One region of the Yersinia sp. 2541 StPb PI genome, then DNA from elsewhere that is predicted to be linked to it. Evidence: predicted binding sites of a transcription regulator. Region 1 holds the regulator's gene; each other region holds the start of a gene.

Region 1 (11,054 bases):
AGGCGCTGAAATTGTTGAACGAGGCGGAACATTTGGGCTCAACTTCAGCCCGAAAAACCTTTATTGGTAGTGTAAAAGGCAAGGGTTAAATCCCGGCACTGCCGAATATGGCTAGATGGTTGGTGCGCTTTGGCGCACCTTTTTTCGTTGGGTCTTATATACAGCTACTGCTGCTCGCAACGCCTCGTTTTGCTATTGGTTATCTTCGCGACACCTTGTTTTGGTTAATTCTGCTTTAAATCTCAAACTCACTTATTTAGTTTTTTGCTAGAAAGAAAAAGATTAAATGAGAATTTAAAAGGCATGCGATTGAGCTTGCGCCGATATCATAAATTGAATGACGGTTTATTGTTTATCCATTCAAATTAAGGTGCTATTGATGCCGAAGGAAAACCAACTCTGCCTATCGGCCACGCTACAGTCGTGGCCGATTCCATTTATGGCGCAACCGTGGGCCCCGCCGATCACAGAAGATAATCTTTCATTGTTAACTATGAGTTCTATCATGGCTCAGTTTACATCCCTTCAGGAAGAGAAGATATTGCCATTAAAGGTGACGGCAAGAGACCATGAGTTATTAGAAAAGATGGCACAAGAGCTGCCCAATGTAAGTTCGACGTCGGATCCTGTTTTCAGTCAGGCGATGCAGTTAATTGATAGTGCCAGAGTCCTGGATCAGAAAACGTGGACGCAACAATTTCCAGCAATCAGTGACGCCCGAGTCGGGCGAATTGTGGATTTTTATCTACAACTCCATGCTGTAGAGGGATTGGAGTTTGCAAATAGTTTAGATGATTTATCACATTTAAGGCCTGGGTTAACCGCGGCTCAAGGGTATGAAAAAGCTCGTGTTATCAGCCTGGAGCGGGATATCCTGTTTAAGTTATGCCAAAAGAGCCTGACACTATCCACAGCAGAAAAACTGACGCCACTCGCCGCCCTGAGTCTTGCCTGGTGGTTGAATCAAGAGTATCAGCCCACGCTGGCTGAATTATCCATGGCAGTTTATCGGCCTGAAAATAAAGAGACCAAGCTTCAGGCGGCGATACTTTATAACCATTCCCATTATGGCAATCGCTATGGTGAAACAGCAGGAATTTCCACTGCGGATTTAAACGATTGGGGGCTGGAGCATCTAGATTCGCCGGAACTAGCGGTTTCCAGAGCGGCCAGGGTGTTAAGGGTTATCCATGAAGGGATGGATGCTCAGCCTACGATATTGCAAGCACCAGAGGCCTATCTTGCTAATGGATTTGCACCGAAAAATGCCCAGGGCAGCTATCTGAAAAAGGAGTCGCTGGAATTGGGGGAAATGATTTTAACCGGATGCGGACAGATTGGATTTGATGCCTGTAGCCAACAGGATTTCACTCAATTTATCGATTTCGAACACGCAGTAGGCAGTTTGGCGTTTTCGCTCAAAACTACACTTAAGTTACATTATCAATTGCAAGGTAGGGCTTTTGATGAGTTGGTAGATAAGAATACCGAGCAACTGTATACATTATTACTTCAGGAAGAAGAGCAATTACATAAGAGCGGTGGAGCGCGCTACAGTCCGACGGCAATCTTCTTATCTCACTTCAGCCAATCTAATGAAGTCGAGCCTCTGACCGTAGAGCAAACGGCTGGTGTCATCAAAAGAATAGCCGGATCAATCGATGTGTCCCATTTGTCTGAGTCAGCTCAAGTCACCTTTAATAGAATAAATCTAATGGTAGACAACGTCGTTGCCGGTACAGCCATTGACGTGGAACATGAAAGATTTGTATCGGACCTTAAATCGCTGGCTCAACTTACTGAGCAAAGCCACCCCTTATATATTTTGGCGCATTATCGACTTTATAAAACAGCGCAAGAAAAAATAGAGCGACAACTCGCTTATCTCGATATGCGTCTAGCCTATCGCCATCTTCCCGCCGCTTTTGATGACGATCAGGCGATAAGAGAGATCCTGACAGAGGCTGGGGTGGAAAAAGTCGATGATTCCAGAGCTTATTATTACCGTTATAGCGACCCGCATAAGCAAAATGATTCACCTGTTAATGAATTTAAACGGCGTCGGGATGCAAGCAATCGCTTTGTCGCCAATATGTCGATGCCTGGTAAGAACGGTAGGTCGATTGATGTTTATAAGACGCTAGATGCGAAAAAAACTGAATATCATGAGTGGATAAAATCGCATCCGGCAGTTCGCTCTCAGGCAATCAAAACATTAATTGAGAAAGGTCAGCGGCCAGAGAGTGGTGCGCTACAAGATAAAATCAATGCCCTTGCCAAGGACTATCGGCCAGAAACTGAAAATTCGCGTTTTTGGCGCACGGCCTGGACATCGTTAGAAGAGAGTTGGGTGTGTAAACTCCCACTACCTAACCCGATGTGTACTATCGCCAGAGTCGAAGGTCCGCGTTCCCGTAACGAAAATGAAAATATGGCAGCGGGTATGGTGGCTATGGTGATGGAGGCGGGTCAGCTCAGGGGAATGGAACGCGGGGTGAAATTGATTGAAAATTCGCCACTGGGCGTAAAGCCATCGGGTCCTTTGGCTCCTCCGTCACGGCCTGTTATACCTTCCCGTTTGCCGGTTGCGGAAGGCGAAGTGATACCAACGCGTCAGACGATACCAAGCCCGCCTGGAAAGCCAGTTGAAGTGCAATGGGTTGAGCTAAAAGATCCACTCGTCTCTGGTGGAATGCGTGAAGCTTGGGTCAGACAGGGGGGCGGCGCGACCTATTGGGAAGTCGACTTAACCACCGGTAAGGACGTGGGTGTTGTCTTGAAACAAGGCCCTGAATTTAGCCGGCAGGGCAGGTTACCAGGGGGCGGGCCCAATCGCTTTACCGAAACTCATATATTAACCAACGCCGACTTTGATTGGCTGGAAGAAAGTGCATTAAGACCCGCCAGCAAAGGGGATGCTCCCTGCGCTTTAACCTCATCGGGCATATTCACTTACCTGAATACCAGTGAAATGAGTTTAGCTGAGAAATTTTTTGGGCCGTTACGTGATAATGTCGCCGCCTCAAGAACCTCCGGAAAATTTTTGCATCAGATTCTTGAACAATTTAAGGCCGAGGGTATTCAAACAGATGTGTCAATATTTCAGAAAAATCTAAGAGACCCTCTGAGTTCCTTTAATCAAGCAATCGAATCATTTCCGGAGAGAGTAAATGTTTATCCTTTGGATTTGAATGCGATAAAAATGGAAATTAGCAGTTTAAAACCTGGCGAAAGTATGATGTTTTTTCCTGAGCGAGCACATGTGATTACCATAGTGCAGACCGCCAACAAAGAAGGGTTGTACGTTTTTGATACAAATTTAATGAATGTAGAACAGCTGAAGTTAATGGATCCTAGGGTAAGAAAGTTCTATAAAGACCTGGTTCCTGAACTGATCATCCAAGAAGACAAAAAATACCTTTCTGGGCAAGATGCAGCAGTGTTACTTGATATGTATTTCAGGTCATCCAGTGAACGTAATAATACTGGTGCTGCAATTATCCGTTATAAGGGACGGACTGCCCAAGCTCATCAATAATAAAGAACAGCGTAATAAAACGACTTCATTTTGTGGGGGGTAATAAAAAGCAACCTGATGTCGCTGGGGAGCTAATCTGCGCTACAATGCCCCCTTATCTACGAATTAGCGGGGGGCGATATTTTCTTCCCAGCAGGGAGCAAACTGCATGTCTACCGGCGATGCATCAATTATAAAACCTATCCAATGGTGTGCCATTGAGCAGCCGAATTTACCAACTGCTATCGCTGATTGGTTGATGGAGTTGGGGTCGATGACCCGGCGTTTTGAGCAGCATTGCCAACGGGTTCATGTCGAACCCCAGCGAGAATGCTTTATTACGCGTAATGAGTTAGGGGAAGATGCGGAGCACTTACCTGTAAGCGAACGCTATTGGCTGCGGGAAATCATTTTGTGTGGTGATAATGAGCCTTGGCTGCTTGGTCGCACGGTTATCCCCGAGCAGACACTGTCTGGGCCGGATAGGGCGCTGGTGGATTTGGGCACCCTCCCACTCGGGCGCTATTTATTTGGTGGGGACAATTTAAGCCGTGATTATATTCAAGTGGGGCGGCAGAATGAACTTTGGGCGCGCCGCTCATTGCTGCGTCTGTCAGGCAAACCCCTGTTACTGACGGAAGTTTTTTTACCGGCCTCGCCACTGTATTCGGTTTAAGCCGTAGTAAGATTTTGGAGATGGATAAATTGAAGGGAAGTACTGTTCAGACCAAATGGCAGGCTTATTGCCGTTTAATGCGGATTGATAAGCCTATTGGCTCGTTATTGCTATTGTGGCCGACGCTGTGGGCATTATGGCTGGCAGGGCAGGGTATCCCAGAAACCAAAATACTGATTGTGTTTGTGTTGGGTGTGTTTTTTATGCGTGCGGCTGGTTGTGTCGTCAATGATTATGCTGACCGAAATATTGATGGCTTTGTAAAACGCACCGCATCCCGCCCGTTACCCAGTGGCATTATCAGTGAACGAGAGAGCAAAATCCTGTTTGTCGTTTTGGTACTGCTCTCGTTTGGTCTGGTGTTAACCCTTAATAGCATGACCATTTGGTTATCATTGGCAGCACTGGCGTTAGCCTGGATTTATCCGTTTATGAAGCGGGTCACTCATCTACCCCAAGTGGTATTAGGCGCAGCTTTTGGTTGGTCAATTCCGATGGGATTCGCTGCGGTGAGTGAGAGCTTACCCTTGGTTTGTTGGCTGTTATTGCTGGCGAACATCTGCTGGACCGTCGCTTATGACACGCAATACGCAATGGTTGATCGCGACGATGACCTGAAAATTGGAGTTAAGTCCACGGCGATTTTATTTGGTCAACATGACAAGCTGATTATAGGTTTACTGCAACTGGCTACACTGGTGTTGATGGTTGCTATCGGCTGGCTGATGGGGTTGGGCGGCGCATTCTATTGGTCAATCCTGCTGGCGGGTGCCTTGTTTATCCACCAACAAAAGATGATTGTGCAGCGTGACCGCGACGCCTGCTTCCGTGCGTTTTTGAATAATAATTACGTAGGGCTGGTGTTGTTTTTAGGGATTCTGATTAGTTATTGGCAGTAAATACGTTTCTGGAAAACAGTCAAAAAAATGGCCAGATGATGAATCCGGCCATTTTTGTTTAGCGGCTTGAGGAATCAATCTTCCGATTTATCCTCTGCCTCGGATTCTGGCCGTTGATTGCTGGTTTCGGCTGGCATACTGACACTCTCGATAGTCAGTTTCACTTCCGGCGTCATCAACGCACTCAGCATATTGTAAACTTCCAACGTATGTTCCTGAACCGCGTCACCACTGTCACTGATATATCCCTCTTCACGCAAGGTACCGACCAGTGTTGAAAATACCGCTTTATCGAAGAATTCTGGTGCGTTAATCCCGTGCAGAACAGACAATCGCTGCGCCATGATACGGCTCTCTTTCTCCAGCGCTCCACGGTTAATGCTCGGATTGGCACTGAGCAGCGACAGGGTAATCGCGTATCGTTGCAGGGTTTCCCGCACACCGGCGGCCAGTAATTGCAGTGGGCGAATTCGGGCCGGATTCAGCACTAGTTCGGTCCCTTTGTCACAAATCAACTGCTGGCGGGCCAGTTCATCTATCAGCGTGTCCAGCGTCTGTGGTAACTGCTCTTTGCTGTAATGCAGGAACAGTTCAGCTTTCAACATCGGATAAATCATACTGATTTGGCGCAACAATTCGTCACGGGTAATGCGGCGGTGGTACATCACCATGCTGGCTATCAGTGACGGTAGCATCAGTAAGTGCTGGATATTATTGCGATAATAGGTCATCAGCACGGCTTGTTCCCGTGGCAGGATGATAATGTCACCAATGTTGTCTTTCTCCACCTCAAACTTATTCATATTCAAGGCGTGATTAAGTAACTCTTCCGGTGTTTTATCCGGCACAGTGACATCTTTCGCATAAGGCACATTACGCATCAGTTGCAGATAGCAATCAAGTTGCTCAAGCAACTGCTCACGGGTGAGTGAACGCTGACGTGAGGCTAACAATGCGGTAGAACACAAGTTCATGGCATTCGCTGCTGCCGCATTATTTATTCTCACCATGATCTTACCGGCCAAATCATTTACCGCCGGTGTCAGCCAGCTTGGGCGCTGAGCTTCAATCGGATCAATGGCATCACGCCATTGCGGTACATTGGTGTTCAGATAGGTGGTCAACGGGATCGGTTCACCAAAGTTGACATAGCCCTGACCGAGGTTACGCAACTTACGCAAGCCCCGCAGCATCTGCAACAGGCTCTCTTTCTCTTTGGTCGCACCACGCAGCTCTTTGGCATAGGTACCCACTTCCATCACATGTTCGTAACCGATATAAATCGGCACCAAAGTGATTGGACGTGAGCCACCACGCAACATCGCCTGAATGGTCATCGACAGTGTGCCAGTTTTTGGCTCCAGCAGGCGGCCGGTACGTGAGCGGCCTCCTTCAACAAAGTATTCAACTGAATAACCACGGGTGAACAGTTCACCTAAATACTCGCGGAAAACCGTTGAATAGAGTTTGTTGCCTTTAAAGGTGCGACGAATAAAGAACGCGCCCAAACGGCGGAAGATAGGCCCGGCAGGCCAGAAGTTAAGGTTAATCCCGGCGGCAATATGCGGCGGCACCAGCCCTTGATGATAAAGCACGTAGGAGAGCAGCAGATAATCCATATGGCTGCGATGACAAGGCACATAGACGATTTCATGGCCATCTTGCGCCAACTGCCGCACCCGTTCTGCATTATGGACGTTAATACCTTGATACAAACGGTTCCACGTCCAGCTCAATACTCTGTCAGACAGGCGCACGGCTTCATATGAGAAGTCGGCTGCGATCTCTTCCATCAGCGTAATGGCATTTTGCTGTGCTTTCTCATGGGAGATTTTCTTGGTCCGCGCTTCATCGGCGACGGCCTTTTCAATCGCCTTTGATGTCAGCAACTTTTTGAACAGATCCTGCCGGGCAGGCAGACTAGGGCCAACCGCTGCCAGGCGTTGACGGGAGAAGTGCATCCGCGCTACGCGAGCCAGTTTGTGGGCGATAGTTTTATCGGTACCGTGCTCGCTGGCCATCCTGCGCAGTGAAACTGTGGTAGAGAAACGCACAAAACTATCGCGACCCAGCCACAATACCGCGAAGAATTTTTGCACTCCGTTAAGCACGCGCAGATGGGGTGTTCCGTGGCCTTCACGCCCCGGCGAACGACCAAACATCACGGAAACCGGTAACATCTGGATATCTAACTCGGGATTATTGCGGTGCAAATCCAGATAGTCGTGGAACAGCTTTACCGATTCCTGTTTAGGCGCGTAGTAGCGAAAGACCCGCGGGCCATTATCGATAAACACATGGCTGGGCAGTTGCACTCCATCGATTTCCAATGGAATCAATGGGTCGGGCAGGTCTTGTGCTTGACACTGCGCTCGCAAAGTCAGCAAATCAGCCTTAGAATTGTAAGGCAAAACGTACAGAATAGGACGAGAGGGGTCTAGCCCTAACTCAGTCACAGGGTCTGCCGGAATAACCTTGCTTTTTACCAACATTTTAAGTGGTAAATTCAATAACTTATAATATATTTTACGCCAACCTGACATAACTACATGAAGCCTCTTGTTAGCAATTCGTCGCAAGGATACCAGAAACTGGTTTTGAGATCTGTGGTGATAAGACAACAGAAAGCGGCAAAAATCATCATTAACTTAAGATAAAGGCAATAAAACATGGCGAATCAATCAACAGGGCTGGCCCGAGTCTATAAAGCGGCCGGTTATTCTGTGAAAGGCTTAACGGCTGCCTGGAAAAACGAAGCGGCATTTCGTCAGGAAGCTGTTGCTGCCATAATCGCTATCATACTGGCCTTCTGGCTGGATGTAGATGCTATCGCACGCCTTTTATTAATTGGTAGCGTGGTTTTAGTGATAATTATCGAAGTCATTAACAGTGCGATTGAGGCGGTAGTGGACAGGATTGGCAGTGAGTTCCATGAGCTATCGGGCCGCGCCAAAGATATGGGGTCCGCGGCGGTATTCCTCGCTATCTTGTTAGCGTTATTTGTTTGGATAACCGTACTTTGCCAGCATGCCGGTTAATGTTATGACGAACAATGCCGCAGAAATAAGCTGTGATTAATCCCTGTTTTTATTCACTCTTTGGTTCCCAACACCCGCTTACCTGTATATACTCACAGCAAGACTGTATAAACAAACAGGGGGCGGAATGAAAGCACTTACTACCAGACAGCAAGAGGTTTATGACCTGGTTCGCGATCACTTAGCGCAAACCGGCATGCCACCGACCCGTGCCGAAATTGCGCAGCGTCTGGGGTTTCGCTCTCCTAACGCCGCTGAAGAGCATTTAAAAGCACTGGCCCGTAAAGGCGTCATTGAGATTGTTTCTGGCGCTTCCCGTGGCATTCGTTTGCTGATGGAAGAAGAAGATGGCCTGCCACTGATTGGTCGGGTTGCCGCAGGTGAACCTTTGCTGGCACAGCAGCATATCGAAGGGCACTACAAAGTAGACCCATCAATGTTTAAACCGAGTGCAGATTTTCTGTTGCGGGTTAATGGGATGTCGATGAGAGATATCGGTATTCTGGATGGCGACCTATTAGCGGTGCATAAAACGCAAGATGTGCGTAACGGGCAAGTTGTAGTGGCACGAATTGATGATGAAGTGACGGTAAAACGCTTGAAAAAACAAGGTAATATCGTACAGCTTTTGCCAGAAAATAGTGAGTTCCAACCGATTATTGTCGATCTGCGCGAACAAAGCTTCACCATTGAAGGATTGGCCGTCGGTGTTATCCGTAATGGTGACTGGATCTAACATTAGCGTTTTATATTGAACTGATAAGCCGTTCCTGCTCAGGAGCGGCTTTTTATTATTAATGACCCCATTAAACGATTCAGACGCCCAAATTAATTGACGTTGCAGGCAGGCAGCCGCAAAGAAGCTCGCTAATTCCGATCAATGCTAACGACAAGTAGATGATTTGGATGACAAATCTGCGGGGAGAAAATTTGAATGCTGCTTGCTGCGGCCTCTCAGAGGTGATGTCTGGGAAGGGGCCAAGTAACAAGTACAGCTAGCCTGCTACAGCTCCAAGTATGGAAAAGTTATTTAGATTGAGACGATTCCGACAATAAGTTATTACCTACTGTTTTAACTGAATAATATCAGTGCTTATTTTTACTTTATAGCTATAATCTCAGTGATTAATATTATCCTGACTTTAATTGCTAGTATCCTCTGCTATAATTATTCGTACGGTAAGCGAAACAACGAAGTTTAATTTTAAATTATGACTGTGAGTGACTAATTTAAATGTGGTTGTTTTTATCAATAGAGAACGTTTATCGTATTGAATTAAATAAACTGACTAATCCCAAGGTAACGGAGATATTATGAATAAAGATCAAGCCGACGGTAACTGGAAGCAGTTTAAAGGTAAAGTGAAAGAAAAATGGGGCAAGCTGACTGACGATGACTTAACGGTAATCGAAGGTAAGCGTGACCAGCTAGTGGGTAAAATCCAGGAGAAATACGGCTATCAGAAAGAGCAAGCCGAGAAAGAAGTCAAAGCCTGGGAAGACCACAGCAAATATCGCTGGTAACAGCATTAAATGGAATTAAACTGATATTGATATAAATTAATCGGGTCTCTCGTTTCATAGAATATGCATTGTTAATCAACCCCGTCTAGTTATTGGTGTATCAACTCCAATTATACTGAAGCGGTGAGGTTATTTTAATAAAAGCTATTCTAGCTCACCTGTATTTATATCTACATCTGCACAAGGACGTGCCTTATTATTAATTATTACCCTGTCGCATTGCTCGCGGCAGTCTACTTTTTGCTAACCGATATATACCCACCAGGGATCTCTATCTATACCCTAAATAATTCGAGTTGCAGGAAGGCGGTAACCGATTTGTACAGCATTTATGCTAGCCCGCTGGGTGAGCCTCAAGGATGAGGCTCATTAATCCCGATGAGCTTACATGAGTAAGTGATTCGGGTTATTGAGAGCAGCCAACACACATGCAGCGTGAAGTATGACGGGTATAAGGCAAAAGTAATTGGAGAGCAGCTAACATTGCTGCAACTTCAATTAGGTACGCAGCTATTTCTTTTTAGTAACAATAGAGTGGTCATGGTCACAATGCTCATGGCTTTCGCATGCTTCAACTTCCCCGCATTCAGCACATAAACCGTGCGCTTCAACCACACTGTGACGCAGCACAAAACCTGATTGTTTTGCTAACTGTGACAATGCCTCTTCAATGCCCACGGTGGTGCGTTCAGTGACTATTTTGCACCGATCACAGATAAATAGCGCTGAAGTATGGGTTGGCTCTTCAAAATGATGACATAGCACATAACTATTAGCTGACTCGACGCGGTGAATAAACCCTTGCTCCAGCAAAAAATCCAATGCGCGATAAACAGTTGGAGGCTTGGCTTGTGGCTCAGACACACGCAACAAATCCAACAGGTCATAGGCACTGATTGCGCCAGGTTGTTGTGCCATTAAGCGTAGTACTTCAAGACGTTGCGGTGTCAGCCGGACGTTACGTTGTTGACACAGACTTTCAGCCTGAGCCAGCAGCTTTTCCTCATCGATAGGTTTCATGATATCCATCCCGCAGCATTTGAATTGAAATGATTTTACCATATTTAGCGTTAATCGCCGATAGGTGAAAAAACGAGGGGAAGGTGGGTATCACACTTTTGTTAATTCACAGGATTCGATGACAGAACGATCAGTCGTAGAGTTCAATTATCACACAGGCAGCTATGGTCAGCTTCTATGGTATAATTACTCATTCCATCCCTTTGTAGGGTTCGCTCGGCGGGCAACTTTAAAGGGTATTTGATGAAATAATAACCGATGAAATCACCGTAAATGCACGCAGCCCAGACTTTTTCCAGCACCCCGGCCAATAAGCCACACTACCCTCTACAACGTTTTTCCGTCGCGCCGATGCTCGATTGGACCGATCGTCATTGCCG
Region 2 (6,731 bases), 3.2 Mb from region 1:
CCACTTTAGCCAGTTGTTGTGCAGTATAACCTGAGATGGTACCGGACTTATCTGTCAACTCTTTGAGGTCTATAGGGCGATACAATACCGGAATATTATCTTTCGATAGTTGTAATGTAATCCATATGGCGTCAGCACCATTAGACAGTGCTTTATCGATAGCCGGTAAGGTATTTTCTGGCGCATCAGCCGTTCCTGCACGGTGGGCAATAATTTGTGGCGCTGCAAGGGTAACAGATTGGGCGTTAACAACAAAGGTAGCGGAAAGGAGTAGGGTAGCCATTATATAATTTCGCATAATATATAGTTTCCATTCATTATCTAATAATGAATTTTATGAGGTGAAGGTTAATCATATAACTAACATTTTTCGACCTTGTCGAATTTAATGGTTTTTTATTAAAAATAAATGACAAAATGCAAAAAAAAACCAATAACAGAATTCAATTCTGTTATATACGTAATTAGTTGGTGTTTTGATTAGGATAATTATGACTCATCGCGGTGGTTATCTTGATATGAATAAATAGGGTGGTATTCATCAACAATAGAATTACATACTGATATTGATGATGTTTATTCCCTGTCGCGGAGTGAGAAAATTCTGTATAAATCTTAAAAACCATTAGTTAAGCAGACAAAGATTGTATTAGTGTGAGGTGAGATTTCACTGGGTTGTTGCACCTTTAAGTGCCAGATTTTAAGAAGGAATACTGTGTGTCGAAATTGCGGGTTGGTGTGATTTTTGGTGGTAAATCGGCTGAGCATGAAGTGTCGTTGCAGTCGGCTAAAAACATCGTAGAGGCGATTGATAAGGAAAAGTTTGATGTCACGCTACTGGGTATTGATAAACAGGGGAAATGGCATGTTAACGATGCATCCAGCTATTTGTTAAATGCAGAGAATCCAGCGCTGATCTCCCTGAATCACTCAAACAGAAATGTAGCGTTGATTCCCGGTCAAGAGCGCCAGCAACTGATTGCGGCGGATAATGCCACAGCATTGGCGCAACTGGATGTTATTTTCCCGATAGTACACGGTACATTAGGCGAGGATGGTTCTTTGCAAGGCTTGCTGCGCATGGCCAATATCCCCTTCGTTGGGTCCAGCGTGCTGGGATCTGCGGTCAGCATGGATAAAGATCTCACCAAGCGGTTACTGCGTGATGCCGGGTTGAATATTGCCCCTTTTATTACGCTGACACGGACAAATAAAGATAATTACAGTTTTGAGCAGATAACGGCAAAACTTGGCTTACCTTTATTTATCAAACCGGCAAATCAAGGCTCCTCGGTTGGGGTGAGTAAAGTACGCAATGCGGCTGAATACCAGCAGGCTGTTACGCTTGCGTTTGATTTTGACCATAAGGTATTAGTTGAATCAGCTATTGTTGGGCGCGAGATTGAATGTGCGGTACTGGGTAATGATAACCCTCGAGCTAGCCTGTGTGGTGAAGTGGTCGTCAGTGATGAATTTTACTCCTACGATACCAAGTATATTAATGAAACCGGTGCTCAGGTGGTTATCCCTGCAGTGATAGACAATGCAGCCAGCGACAATATTCGCGCAGTAGCATTAGCCGCGTTTCGTACGCTTGAATGCCGTGGTCTGGCACGGGTAGATGTCTTTTTAACGCCAGAAAATACCGTTATTATAAATGAAATCAATACACTACCTGGTTTCACTAATATCAGTATGTACCCCAAACTCTGGCGCGCCACGGGAGTCGGTTCTACAGAGTTGATCACAACACTGATTGAACTGGCGTTAGAACGGCATCAGCAAGATAAGTCATTGAAGAGTTCTATTTTTAGCGACCACTAAATGAAGATTGTGGTTGAACCCAGCGGTTGCCTGTAGGCAGCCGTTGCGTTTGGTGATCAGTTCGATCTGCGCGGCAAACGGGCTGGTGTGATTCTTTCGAGAGGTAATGTGGATTTAGGCCGTCTAGCCAGCTTTATCGGCGGGACTTGCTGATATTGGAGAGGACTGAGTAAACAGCTAGCAGGCTAGCCTCCGATAAGCAATCTGAGGCGGGTTGAGGATTAGGATAATCTTGAATTTTTCCGATTTAACTGTATCCTTATACAGTGGTTTGGTTGGGGAAAGATAACATGCGTAAGATTATTCATGTCGATATGGATTGCTTCTTCGCGGCAGTGGAAATGCGCGACGATCCCAGTTTGCGTGATATTCCCATCGCGATTGGCGGCAGCCGCGATCGGCGTGGAGTGATCAGTACGGCCAATTACCCTGCCAGACGTTATGGTGTTCGTAGTGCTATGCCAACGGCGATGGCACTTAAACTCTGCCCACAGCTTAAAGTTATTCCTGGCAGAATGGCGGCTTATAAAGAGGCGTCGCTGCATATCCGTGAAATTTTCGCTCGCTATACCCCGCTGATTGAGCCGCTCTCGCTGGATGAAGCCTATCTGGATGTTTCTGATTGCTCCGCATGCAGTGGTTCTGCCACTTTAATTGCTCAGGAAATCCGTCAAGCCATTTCTGATGAACTGAGTCTGACCGCCTCCGCCGGTATTGCCCCGATAAAATTTCTGGCCAAAATTGCGTCAGATCTGAATAAACCGAATGGTCAATATGTCATCACCCCTAATCAGATTCAGCCTTTCCTGCATGATTTGCCGTTGAGTAAGATTCCTGGCGTGGGGAAAGTGACCGCTAAACGTTTACAAGAACTCGGGTTGGTTACTTGCGGCGAGGTACAAAACTATCCGCAGGCTGAACTATTAAAGCGTTTTGGCAAATTCGGTCATGTGTTGTGGGAGCGTAGCCACGGTATTGATGAGCGGGAAATATCCCCGGACAGATTGCGTAAATCGGTCGGTGTTGAAAGAACGCTGGCGGAAGATATTCATGACTGGGAAAGTTGTGAGGCATTGATTGAACAGCTTTATATTGAACTGGAAACTCGATTACGTAAAGTGAGGCCGGATCTGCATATTGCGCGTCAGGGTATTAAATTGAAATTTCATGATTTTCAACAAACTACGCAGGAGCATGTCTGGCCGGAACTGAATAAGACTGATCTGCTACAAGTGGCGCGCACTGCATGGAATGAACGGCGAGCCGGGCGGGGAGTTCGCTTGGTAGGGCTACATGTCACTTTACTGGATCCACAACTTGAGCGGCAATTATTGCTTAGTTGGGAATAGTATATGCAATAAAAAACGGCGGGTCGAAGCACCGCCGTTATCACATAAAGATCAATCAGATTTGTTTATGCCCGTTCTGGAATGGCTTTTAGCAGGGCGGTCAGTAACTGCCAATATTGACCAACGCTTTCGATATGAACTTGTTCATCCGGTGAATGTGGGCCGGTCATGGTTGGCCCAATCGACACCATATCCATATCCGGGTAAGGTTTTTTGAATAAACCACACTCCAGACCCGCGTGGATAACCATGATGTTCGGTGTTTTGTTGAACAGTTTTTGGTATGTTTCCCGCACCAATGCCATGACAGGAGAGGTTGGGTCCGGCTGCCAGCCAGGGTAACCGCCTTTCGGTAGCGTTTGTGCACCAGCCAACTGACCAATTGCCGTCAGCATGCTCACCACGTAATCTTTGCCGCTGTCGATCAGGGAACGAATCAGACAGATGATTTCTGCTTCGTTCTCATTCATGGTAACCACACCGACATTCAGTGAGGTCTCAACCACGCCTTTAACGGCATCACTCATGCGAATTACACCGTTTGGCGTGGCATTCAGCAGTGCCACTAAACGCTGCTGTGTGTCTTTAGTCAGCGCTTTTGTCTCAGTGGATACCGGTTCGAGCAGGAGTGCCAGATTTTTTTCCACCGCCGCCAGCTCGTTTTTCAACGTTGCCAGATACGCCTGACTAAGGCTTTTCAATTGATCGACTTTATCTGCACTAACTGCCAGGATCACCGAACCCTCACGCGGGATAGCGTTACGCAATGTACCGCCATTGAGGTCCAATACGCGCAGATCCAGATCTTTTGCGTGTTCAAACAGGAAGCGGGCCAGCAGCTTGTTGGCATTGCCTAAACCTAAATGGATATCCGCACCGGAGTGACCACCTTTAAGGCCTTTTAAGGTCAGTTTCAGGGTTTGGAACCCAGCAGGAACGGCTTCGCGCTTCAGGGCCAGAGTGGTGATAAAATCAATACCACCAGCGCAACCCATATAGATTTCACCTTCCTGTTCAGAATCGGTATTAATCAGAATATCGGCTTTCAACCAATTAGGTTGCAGGCCGAAGGCACCATCCATACCGGCTTCTTCGGTCATGGTCAGTAACACTTCCAGTGGGCCATGTTCAACGCTGTCATCAGACAATACGGCCAGCGCAGAAGCCATACCAATGCCGTTATCCGCACCCAATGTGGTGCCACGGGCTTTAACCCATTCACCGTCGATATATGGTTGGATAGGATCTTTGGTAAAGTCATGTACCGTATCATTATTCTTCTGCGGAACCATATCCAGATGAGCTTGCAGCGCAACTGGCTTACGGTTCTCCATCCCTTTGGTAGCAGGCTTACGCAGCAAGATATTACCGACCTTGTCACGCTCAGCGTGCAGACCTTTTTCTTTGGCCCACGTCATAATGTGCTGCGCCAGCGCTTCTTCATGGTAAGACGGATGGGGGATTGAGCAGATTTTTGCGAAAATATCCCACAACGGCTGAGGCGAAAGTTGAGACAGTTCAGACACTGTAAGTCTCCTGTAACAGCATGCTCATATCGGCAACCTCAGGATGAAGATGTCAGAGATGCTATCGGGTTGATGACTAAAGATTTTAAGGGTAGTGACAAACCGCCATCGGAATGGCGAGATGGTTTGAGAATATCACTTTCATCGGCATTACGCGCGTTTCGCCGCACAATTACCGCATTAGACCCGATTAATTAACCCGATAATTGCTGGTTTTTATCCGGCTGGCTCACTATAATCTCGCGCAACCTTTTTTCCCCTTCTGATACATGGCAAGCCACTCCTTTACTGGCTGGGATTACACTTTATGAGCGAAAAATACGTCGTTACCTGGGATATGTTGCAAATTCACGCCCGCAAACTGGCACAGCGTTTACTGCCAGCCGATCAATGGAAAGGGATTATTGCGGTAAGCCGTGGTGGTTTGGTGCCTGCGGGTATTCTGGCGCGTGAGCTGGGTATTCGTTATGTCGACACCGTTTGCATCGCCAGTTATAACCATGATAACCAAGGCGAGCTTAAAGTCCTGAAACGTGCTGAAGGTGACGGCGAAGGCTTTATTGTGATTGATGATTTGGTTGATACTGGCGGCACTGCGAAAGCTATCCGTGAGATGTATCCGAAGGCACACTTTGTTACTATTTTCGCCAAACCTGCTGGTCGCCCATTAGTTGATGATTATGTGGTTGATATTCCTCAGGGCACCTGGATTGAGCAGCCGTGGGATATGGCTGTAACCTTTGTTGCTCCTTTAAGCGGTAAGTAATTTAGTTGGCTTTAAACGCCTGGTCAGCTCCGGGCGTTTCATTTTCTCCGCAGTATGAGTACACTTGACCCCATCTGACCAGCCCTTATCGGGCCTGAATCACGGCTTATGGAGGCTATCGTTACCATGGCACAAGCCAACCTCTCTGAAATTCTGTTTAAACCAAAGTTCAAGCATCCTGAAACTTCAACTCTCGTGCGGCATGCTCACTGCAACCATCCTATGACGGTACATTCTGCCTTGGACGGTGATACCACCAGCCATTGGTATCGGATGATCAACCGTTTGATATGGACCTGGCGCGGTGTTGATCCCCTTGAAATAGAAGAAGTGTTGTCACGCATTGCCTGTTCAAAGGCAGAACACAGCGATAACGAACTGCTAGATACCGTGGTGGGCTATCGCAATGGTAACTGGATTTATGAGTGGGCCCATCAGGGGATGCTGTGGCAGCAAAAAGCCATGGAAGAGACTGACCCATTGAATGCTGGTCAATACTGGTTAAATGCGGCCAATTTATACAGCATTGCGGGTTACCCACATCTGAAAGGTGATGAGCTGGCCGAGCAAGTCGAGGTGTTATCAAACCGCGCCTATGAAGCCGCCGCTGAACACCTGCCGTATAACCTGAAAGAGCTTAATTTCGCGATTTCAGATGGCGGTACGCTGGCGGGGTTCCTGCATATGCCGACTGTTGGCAGTGCGCCATTCCCAACGGTATTGATGTGTGGTGGGTTGGATACATTGCAAAGTGACTATCATCGCCTGTTCCGTGACTATCTGGCCCCGAAAGGGATAGCCATGTTGACGGTGGACATGCCATCGGTGGGGGCTTCGTCGCGTTGGAAGTTAACGCAGGACACCAGTTATCTGCATCAGCAAGTATTGCAGGCATTGCCGGATATCCCTTGGGTTGATCATCAGCGAGTCAGTGTTTTCGGTTTCCGTTTCGGTGCCAACGTAGCGGTGCGCCTGGGGTATTTAGAGCCGCAGCGGGTGCGTGCTGTGGCATGCCTTGGGCCGATTGTGCATTATCTTCTGTGTAACGCTGACAGCCAGCGCCAGGTGCCAGATATGTATATGGATGTTATGGCCAGCCGATTGGGAATGGCTGATGCGGCAGATGAAACGCTTAGAACAGAAATGAACCGCTATTCGCTGAAAACACAGGGGTTGCTGGGGCGGCGTTGCCAAACACCTATGTTGGCGGGCTACTGGGAAAATGATCCATTCAGCCCGAAAGAAGAGGCGAAGTTAATCTGTTCT
Region 3 (6,731 bases), 1.4 Mb from region 1:
ACGATGAATTAAATGAACTTCAGCTGCGATATTCGCCAGATACAGCGCCTCTTCAACCGCAGTATTACCGCCACCGACTACCGCCACTTTCTGATTCCGATAGAAGAAACCATCACAAGTCGCGCAGGCAGAGACCCCTTTGCCTTTGAAGGCTTCTTCTGACGCCATTCCCAGATAGCGGGCAGAAGCCCCTGTAGCAATAATCAGCGCGTCACAGGTGTACTCAGCACCATCACCAAACAGGCGGAATGGGCGGTTTTGCAAATCAACGCAGTTGATATGATCGAATAGAATCTCTGTTTGGAATTTTTCTGCATGCTCATGCATCCGCTCCATCAGAGCAGGACCAGTCAAGCCTTCAGGATCACCAGGCCAGTTCTCCACGTCAGTAGTGGTGGTTAACTGACCGCCTTTCTCCATTCCGGTAATCAATACAGGTTTCAGGTTGGCGCGTGCAGCATAAACCGCCGCAGTGTAACCCGCAGGGCCAGAACCCAGAATAATCAATTTGCTATGTTTAGCCGTGCTCATGAATACCTCTTTCCCACAATGGCGGACAATGTTAGCGATTGTAGGGAAAATTGGGCATTAAAAAAAGCAGACAAAAATGTTGTTAGCGATTTGTTTGATAGGTGATGCCTATTTAATGAACTAAATGTATTAAGAATCGGCAGTTAGCGGTGAAGCGACGTCAGGCTGCGGGCAAATTGGACCCAAATTAATTTTTACGTTACGCGCCAATTCGCGCTGAAAAGCTTTGACCCTATAAAAAATGTGGCTTGCAAGCCGATTGAGCAAAAAATAGCCATGACACAAAACCACCTTTTTGCACCATTTTATAGCAAATTTAGGACGAAAAAATAGCTAAGGGAAACACTCTGGGATTTTAATTCTGGCACGTTCTACTGATTTAACTTCTTTTACTTTGACAATCGGCTGTGCATTTGCGAAAACATCATAGGAAGAAGAAATTATCTGCGCGCCATAAATTTCAGATTTGGTATCAGTGATGCCAAGCGAAAACCCTGGAACGTTTTCGATTAATGCTGGATGGCGTGTGAAGTAAGTTCTCGAACAACTGTAGGGGGGAGTTTCTACGGCGGTTCGTGATGTGCTATCTCTTCCTCAACGCTAATAATCATCGAGTACCTCGCATACAGTTGGACAGACAGGGTGTGAGATAACAACGTGTTGATATATTTGCATAAAACAGGCTGCGGGTCGTTGTCTGTAGCAGGCTCGAAGTATAAGCACGATGAGAGCATGTCACAGACTCAAGGAAATTAAGAGAGACTATAAGATGATAGATAATAAAAAACGCCCGGGGAAAGAGCTTGATCGTATAGATCGTAACATCCTGAATGAATTACAAAAGGATGGGCGTATCTCTAACGTTGAGCTTTCAAAACGAGTAGGATTATCACCAACACCATGTTTGGAACGAGTTCGCCGCTTAGAGCGTCAGGGTTTCATCCAAGGTTATACCGCACTGCTTAATCCACAGTATTTGGATGCATCGCTGCTGGTTATCGTTGAGATTACTCTGAATCGTGGCGCTCCGGATGTGTTTGAGCAATTTAATGCCGCTGTTAAAAATCTTGAGGAAATTCAAGAGTGTCACCTGGTTTCCGGCGATTTCGACTATTTGTTGAAAACCCGCGTACCTGATATGTCTGCTTACCGTACATTACTCGGTGAGACCTTGCTTCGCCTGCCGGGCGTCAATGACACTCGTACCTATGTGGTCATGGAAGAAGTGAAGCAGAGTAACCGCCTAGTCATTAAAACGCGGTAAACAGGCAGGTGCAAAACCTGAGTAATTTGGTTACACTCCTGTTTATTCATACAGTTTCAACGCCGGGAGGGTTCTCGGCGTTGTCACTCATACCAGTTAACAGGAACCTGGAGAGCCTTTCTTGAGCCAGGAATATACAGAAGATAAAGAAGTTACCCTGAAAAAACTCAGCAGCGGGCGTCGTTTACTTGAGGCGGTTTTGATTGTGGTAACAATTTTGGCAGCCTACCTGATGGCGGCGCTGCTCAGTTTTAATCCTTCGGACCCAAGCTGGTCCCAAACTGCATGGCATGAGCCTATCCACAATCTTGGTGGGGGTATTGGTGCCTGGATGGCCGATACACTGTTCTTCACCTTTGGTGTTTTGGCTTACGCAATCCCTGTGATTATGGTGATGTTGTGCTGGGCGGCTTTCCGTCAGCGCGATGCCAATGAACACGTTGATTACTTTGCTCTTTCTTTACGTCTGATTGGCACATTAGCCCTGATTTTAACGTCATGTGGCCTGGCTGCATTGAATGTTGACGATCTTTATTACTTTGCCTCTGGTGGGGTAATTGGCAGTTTGTTCAGTAATGCCATGTTGCCGTGGTTCAATGGTGTCGGTGCAACACTGACATTGCTCTGTATCTGGGCTGTTGGCCTGACGCTGTTTACCGGCTGGTCATGGTTGGTCATTGCTGAGAAAATTGGCGGAGTGGTCTTAGGCTCACTGACATTTATGACTAATCGCTCACGTCGTGAAGAACGCTATGACGATGAAGATGACGATTATCAGGTTGAAGATTCCGACGTTGCTGAACAAGAGCAGCGGGCGGCTTCAAATAAAGCGCTAGCAGTAGGCGCGGCTAGCGCCGCACTTGCGGCATCTGCGGCTCATGCTGATGACGACGTGCTATTCTCCGCGCCATCAGCAACCGACGCCATCGCCAATGCGCCTGAGCCGGCCTTATCCCCAGCGCCGGGGTCCAATGGCGACTATGATCCTCTATTAAGCAGCCTGCGGGCAACAGATGATGACTATCAACCTGCTCCTGAGGTGATAGCCGAGTCTGTTAGCAGCCATAGCACGGCACCGATGACGGCTAACTCGACAGCGACACCGCCGTTATATTCGTTTGAAATTCCGCAAGAGACGCCATCACCGGTTCAGACTCGCGTTGCCACGCCTGTTGAGCGACCAGAGCCACAAATGGGGGCATGGGATGTACCACCTGCACCTGTCAGCCATTCGCCGTTCGATTTCTCAACAGCACAGCGCCATAGTGATCAGGTCGATAGTGTTCCTAATGCGAACACTGGTTTTGGCCGTGCCCTTGATGGTTTGGCCGCAGTAAGTTCGGCCAGTGATCCACTGATTAGTGACCCATTGATCAATAGCAGCTTGTCAAATAACCCATTGTCTCATCACGGTTTGTCGGGAACAGCCATCGCCGCTGCGAGTGCAGCAGCGACGTTTATGCCAGCATTTACTGCTACTAGTGACACCGGTTCTCAGGTAAAACAGGGTATCGGTCCTGAGTTACCACGGCCTAACCCTGTGCGTATTCCAACGCGGCGTGAGTTGGCCTCTTACGGTATCAAGTTGCCTTCACAACGTATGGCGGAACAGGAACAACGCGAACAAGAAGCGCAAAATCCTCAGGTTACTGCAGCGTCGTTCGACAGCGAGCCTCTATCAGCAGATGATGATGCGTTGCAGCAGGCTATCTTGCGTAAAGCGTTTGCCGACCAGCAATCCGAGCGTTACGAGCAATCATCAGACGCAGGGGGTAATACGTTCACCGCCCCTGAGCCAGAAGATGAGCAAGCTTTAGAAGAAGCCGCATTACGGCAGGCATTCGCAGCACAACAACAGCATCGTTATGGGGCGGTTCAGCACCAAGACGTTGTTCATCACGAAGACTCTACTCATCACAAAAACAGTGTCGCAGAAGGAATGCAGCCTGTTGATATCCGCCGCGCCTATACATTCTCGCCGGTCGCAGATCTTGTTGATGATAGCCCTCGTGAGCCCTTGTTCACGCTTTCTCCCTATGTTGATGAAGGGGAACCCGCCGCTTCTCCAGACGCTATTTCGCCTGAGCAACCAGCGCAATATCAGCAGCCATCAGTGCATCAAACGCATTCAGGGCAAGTCACATCGGTGCCAGCACCCTATACGCAGTCTGCGGCAACGCCTACTTATGCACCGACAACAGCACATGCTCCGGCAATAGCCCCGTCTGCTGTTGAGCCAACAATACCGGTACCACCTGTCGCCCCCGTGCAACCAACGCCAGCAATGGACAGCTTGATTCACCCGTTCCTGATGCGTAATGATCAGCCGTTGATTAAACCGACCACACCACTGCCTACGCTTGATTTACTTTCTTCTCCGCCAGCGGAGGAAGAACCAGTTGATATGTTTGCTTTAGAGCAAACGGCTCGTCTGGTTGAAGCACGTTTAGGTGATTATCGGGTAAAAGCGGAAGTAGTGGGTATTTCTCCAGGGCCAGTCATTACTCGCTTTGAGTTGGATTTGGCTCCAGGTGTTAAAGCGTCGCGCATTTCCAATCTTTCCCGCGATTTGGCCCGTTCTCTATCAGCTATCGCTGTGCGTGTAGTAGAAGTTATTCCGGGCAAACCTTATGTCGGGCTTGAATTGCCGAATAAGCATCGTCAAACGGTCTACCTGAGGGAAGTGCTCGACTGTGCCAAATTCCGTGATAACCCTTCTCCGCTTGCTATTGTGCTTGGTAAAGATATTGCCGGGCAGCCGGTGGTGGCAGACTTAGCCAAAATGCCACACTTGCTGGTGGCCGGTACTACCGGTTCTGGTAAGTCGGTTGGGGTGAACGCGATGATCCTCAGTATCTTGTATAAAGCCACACCAGATGAGGTGCGCTTTATCATGATTGACCCGAAAATGCTGGAGTTATCGGTGTATGAAGGCATTCCTCATCTGCTAACCGAAGTGGTTACTGATATGAAGGATGCCGCAAATGCATTGCGCTGGTGTGTCGGCGAGATGGAACGGCGCTATAAATTGATGTCGGCGCTGGGCGTGCGTAATCTCGCAGGCTATAACGAGCGCGTAGCTCAGGCTGAAGCTATGGGGCGGCCAATCCCTGATCCATTCTGGAAGCCATCCGATAGCATGGACATCTCACCGCCGATGCTGGTGAAACTGCCTTATATCGTGGTGCTGGTGGATGAGTTTGCCGATTTAATGATGACAGTGGGCAAAAAAGTTGAAGAGTTGATAGCACGTCTGGCACAGAAAGCCCGTGCTGCCGGTATCCATCTGGTGCTGGCTACCCAGCGTCCATCGGTAGATGTCATCACCGGTTTGATAAAAGCTAACATTCCAACCCGTATCGCATTTACGGTTTCCAGTAAAATCGACTCACGGACTATCCTCGATCAGGGCGGCGCGGAATCACTGCTGGGGATGGGGGACATGCTGTATATGGCACCAAACTCTTCGATTCCGGTACGTGTGCACGGTGCCTTTGTCCGTGACCAAGAAGTGCATGCCGTGGTTAATGATTGGAAAGCCCGAGGTCGTCCTCAATACATTGAGAGCATTCTTAGTGGTAGTGAAGAAGGGGAAGGCGGTAGTCTTGGATTGGACAGTGATGAAGAGCTGGACCCACTGTTTGATCAGGCCGTGAGCTTTGTGTTAGAGAAACGCCGGGCGTCAATTTCTGGCGTGCAGCGCCAATTCCGTATTGGGTATAACCGTGCTGCACGTATTATCGAACAGATGGAAGCCCAGCAGATTGTGAGTACGCCGGGCCATAATGGTAATCGTGAAGTGTTGGCCCCGCCGCCACATGAGTAGTCATATTTTGCTCTGAGGAAGTTAACATATACCCAATAGATTTCGAGTTGCAGGTAGGCGGCAACGAAATGACCCCAAGGAGTTGAGATAACTCAATGAGTTGGGTGAGTGATGGCAGCTAACACCCCTGCATCTTGAAAGATGACGGGTATAGACAGGGCCGCTTTGCGGCCCTTATGCAAAGAAGCATAACCCCGTATTTATCAGAGAATTTTATAAGGTATTTAGAATAATGAAAAAACTGCTTGTTGCTTGCTGTCTGTTATCGGGTTTAATTTCAGCTTCAGTTCTGGCGGATGTAAGTACCGATTTGCAAGGTCGTCTGAGTAAGGTGAACAGTTTCCATGCTAATTTCTCGCAAAAAGTGACCAGCGCTGATGGCGCGACGGTGCAGGAAGGTGAAGGGGAGCTATGGGTGAAACGGCCAAATCTGTTTAACTGGCATATGACCTCACCGGATGAAAGCGTACTTATCTCAGACGGGGAAACCTTGTGGTTCTACAACCCCTTTGTTGAGCAGGCCACGGCAACCTGGTTGAAGAATGCAACCGGTAACACTCCGTTTATGCTGATTACCCGCAACAACCCGGATGACTGGAAACAGTACAATGTTAAGCAGAAAGGCGATGATTTTGAACTGACACCTAAAAGTGCCAGCGGTAATCTGAAGCAATTTGCCATTACGGTTACGCCGACGGGGACTATCAAGAGTTTTACTGCGGTTGAGCAAGATGGGCAGCGCAGTGCTTACACCCTGAAAGGCCAACAAAATAGCTCGGCTGACGCCAGCAAATTTAAATTTACCCTACCAAAAGGGGTGACGCTGGACGACCAGCGGCAGTGAGGTTTGCGTGAGTAATATGTCCCTCGACTTTTCCCAAAATGAGTTTCAACCACTGGCCGCGCGGATGCGGCCTTTGACGTTGGATCAATATATTGGTCAGCAACATTTGCTGGCACCGGGTAAACCGCTACCACGGGCAATCGTTGCGGGGCAGTTACACTCCATGATCCTCTGGGGGCCACCTGGGACGGGCAAAACCACATTGGCCGAAATTATTGGTCGTTACGGCCAAGCTGATGTGGAACGCATTTCTGCCGTGACCTCCG

What was found. The regulator LexA, encoded in region 1, represses DNA repair genes until DNA is damaged. The targets are predictions, from matches to a motif close to TNCTGTATGTACATACAGNA.
Positions count from the first base shown of each region.
Region 2: a site for LexA is predicted at 2,074-2,093, ahead of dinB (DNA polymerase IV). Genes of this name have one in related genera too.
Region 3: a site for LexA is predicted at 1,832-1,851, ahead of V1953_RS07635 (DNA translocase FtsK 4TM domain-containing protein). Genes of this name have one in related genera too.

Region 1 is NZ_JAZGQB010000001.1:369,451-380,504, forward strand. Features, by position in the region: gene malM (maltose operon protein MalM) at 1-89, shown strand, start outside; gene V1953_RS01590 (hypothetical protein) at 380-3,538, shown strand; gene ubiC (chorismate lyase) at 3,687-4,193, shown strand; gene ubiA (4-hydroxybenzoate octaprenyltransferase) at 4,223-5,092, shown strand; gene plsB (glycerol-3-phosphate 1-O-acyltransferase PlsB) at 5,167-7,635, opposite strand; gene V1953_RS01610 (diacylglycerol kinase) at 7,762-8,130, shown strand; gene lexA (transcriptional repressor LexA) at 8,258-8,866, shown strand; gene V1953_RS01620 (CsbD family protein) at 9,445-9,654, shown strand; gene zur (zinc uptake transcriptional repressor Zur) at 10,165-10,674, opposite strand; gene dusA (tRNA dihydrouridine(20/20a) synthase DusA) at 10,948-11,054, shown strand, end outside.
Region 2 is NZ_JAZGQB010000001.1:3,616,146-3,622,876, reverse strand. Features, by position in the region: gene V1953_RS16325 (glycerophosphodiester phosphodiesterase family protein) at 1-298, opposite strand, end outside; gene ddlA (D-alanine--D-alanine ligase) at 718-1,824, shown strand; gene dinB (DNA polymerase IV) at 2,115-3,173, shown strand; gene pepD (beta-Ala-His dipeptidase) at 3,239-4,699, opposite strand; gene gpt (xanthine phosphoribosyltransferase) at 5,007-5,465, shown strand; gene frsA (esterase FrsA) at 5,592-6,731, shown strand, end outside.
Region 3 is NZ_JAZGQB010000001.1:1,731,214-1,737,944, forward strand. Features, by position in the region: gene trxB (thioredoxin-disulfide reductase) at 1-531, opposite strand, end outside; gene lrp (leucine-responsive transcriptional regulator Lrp) at 1,301-1,795, shown strand; gene V1953_RS07635 (DNA translocase FtsK 4TM domain-containing protein) at 1,917-5,621, shown strand; gene lolA (outer membrane lipoprotein chaperone LolA) at 5,854-6,465, shown strand; gene V1953_RS07645 (replication-associated recombination protein A) at 6,473-6,731, shown strand, end outside.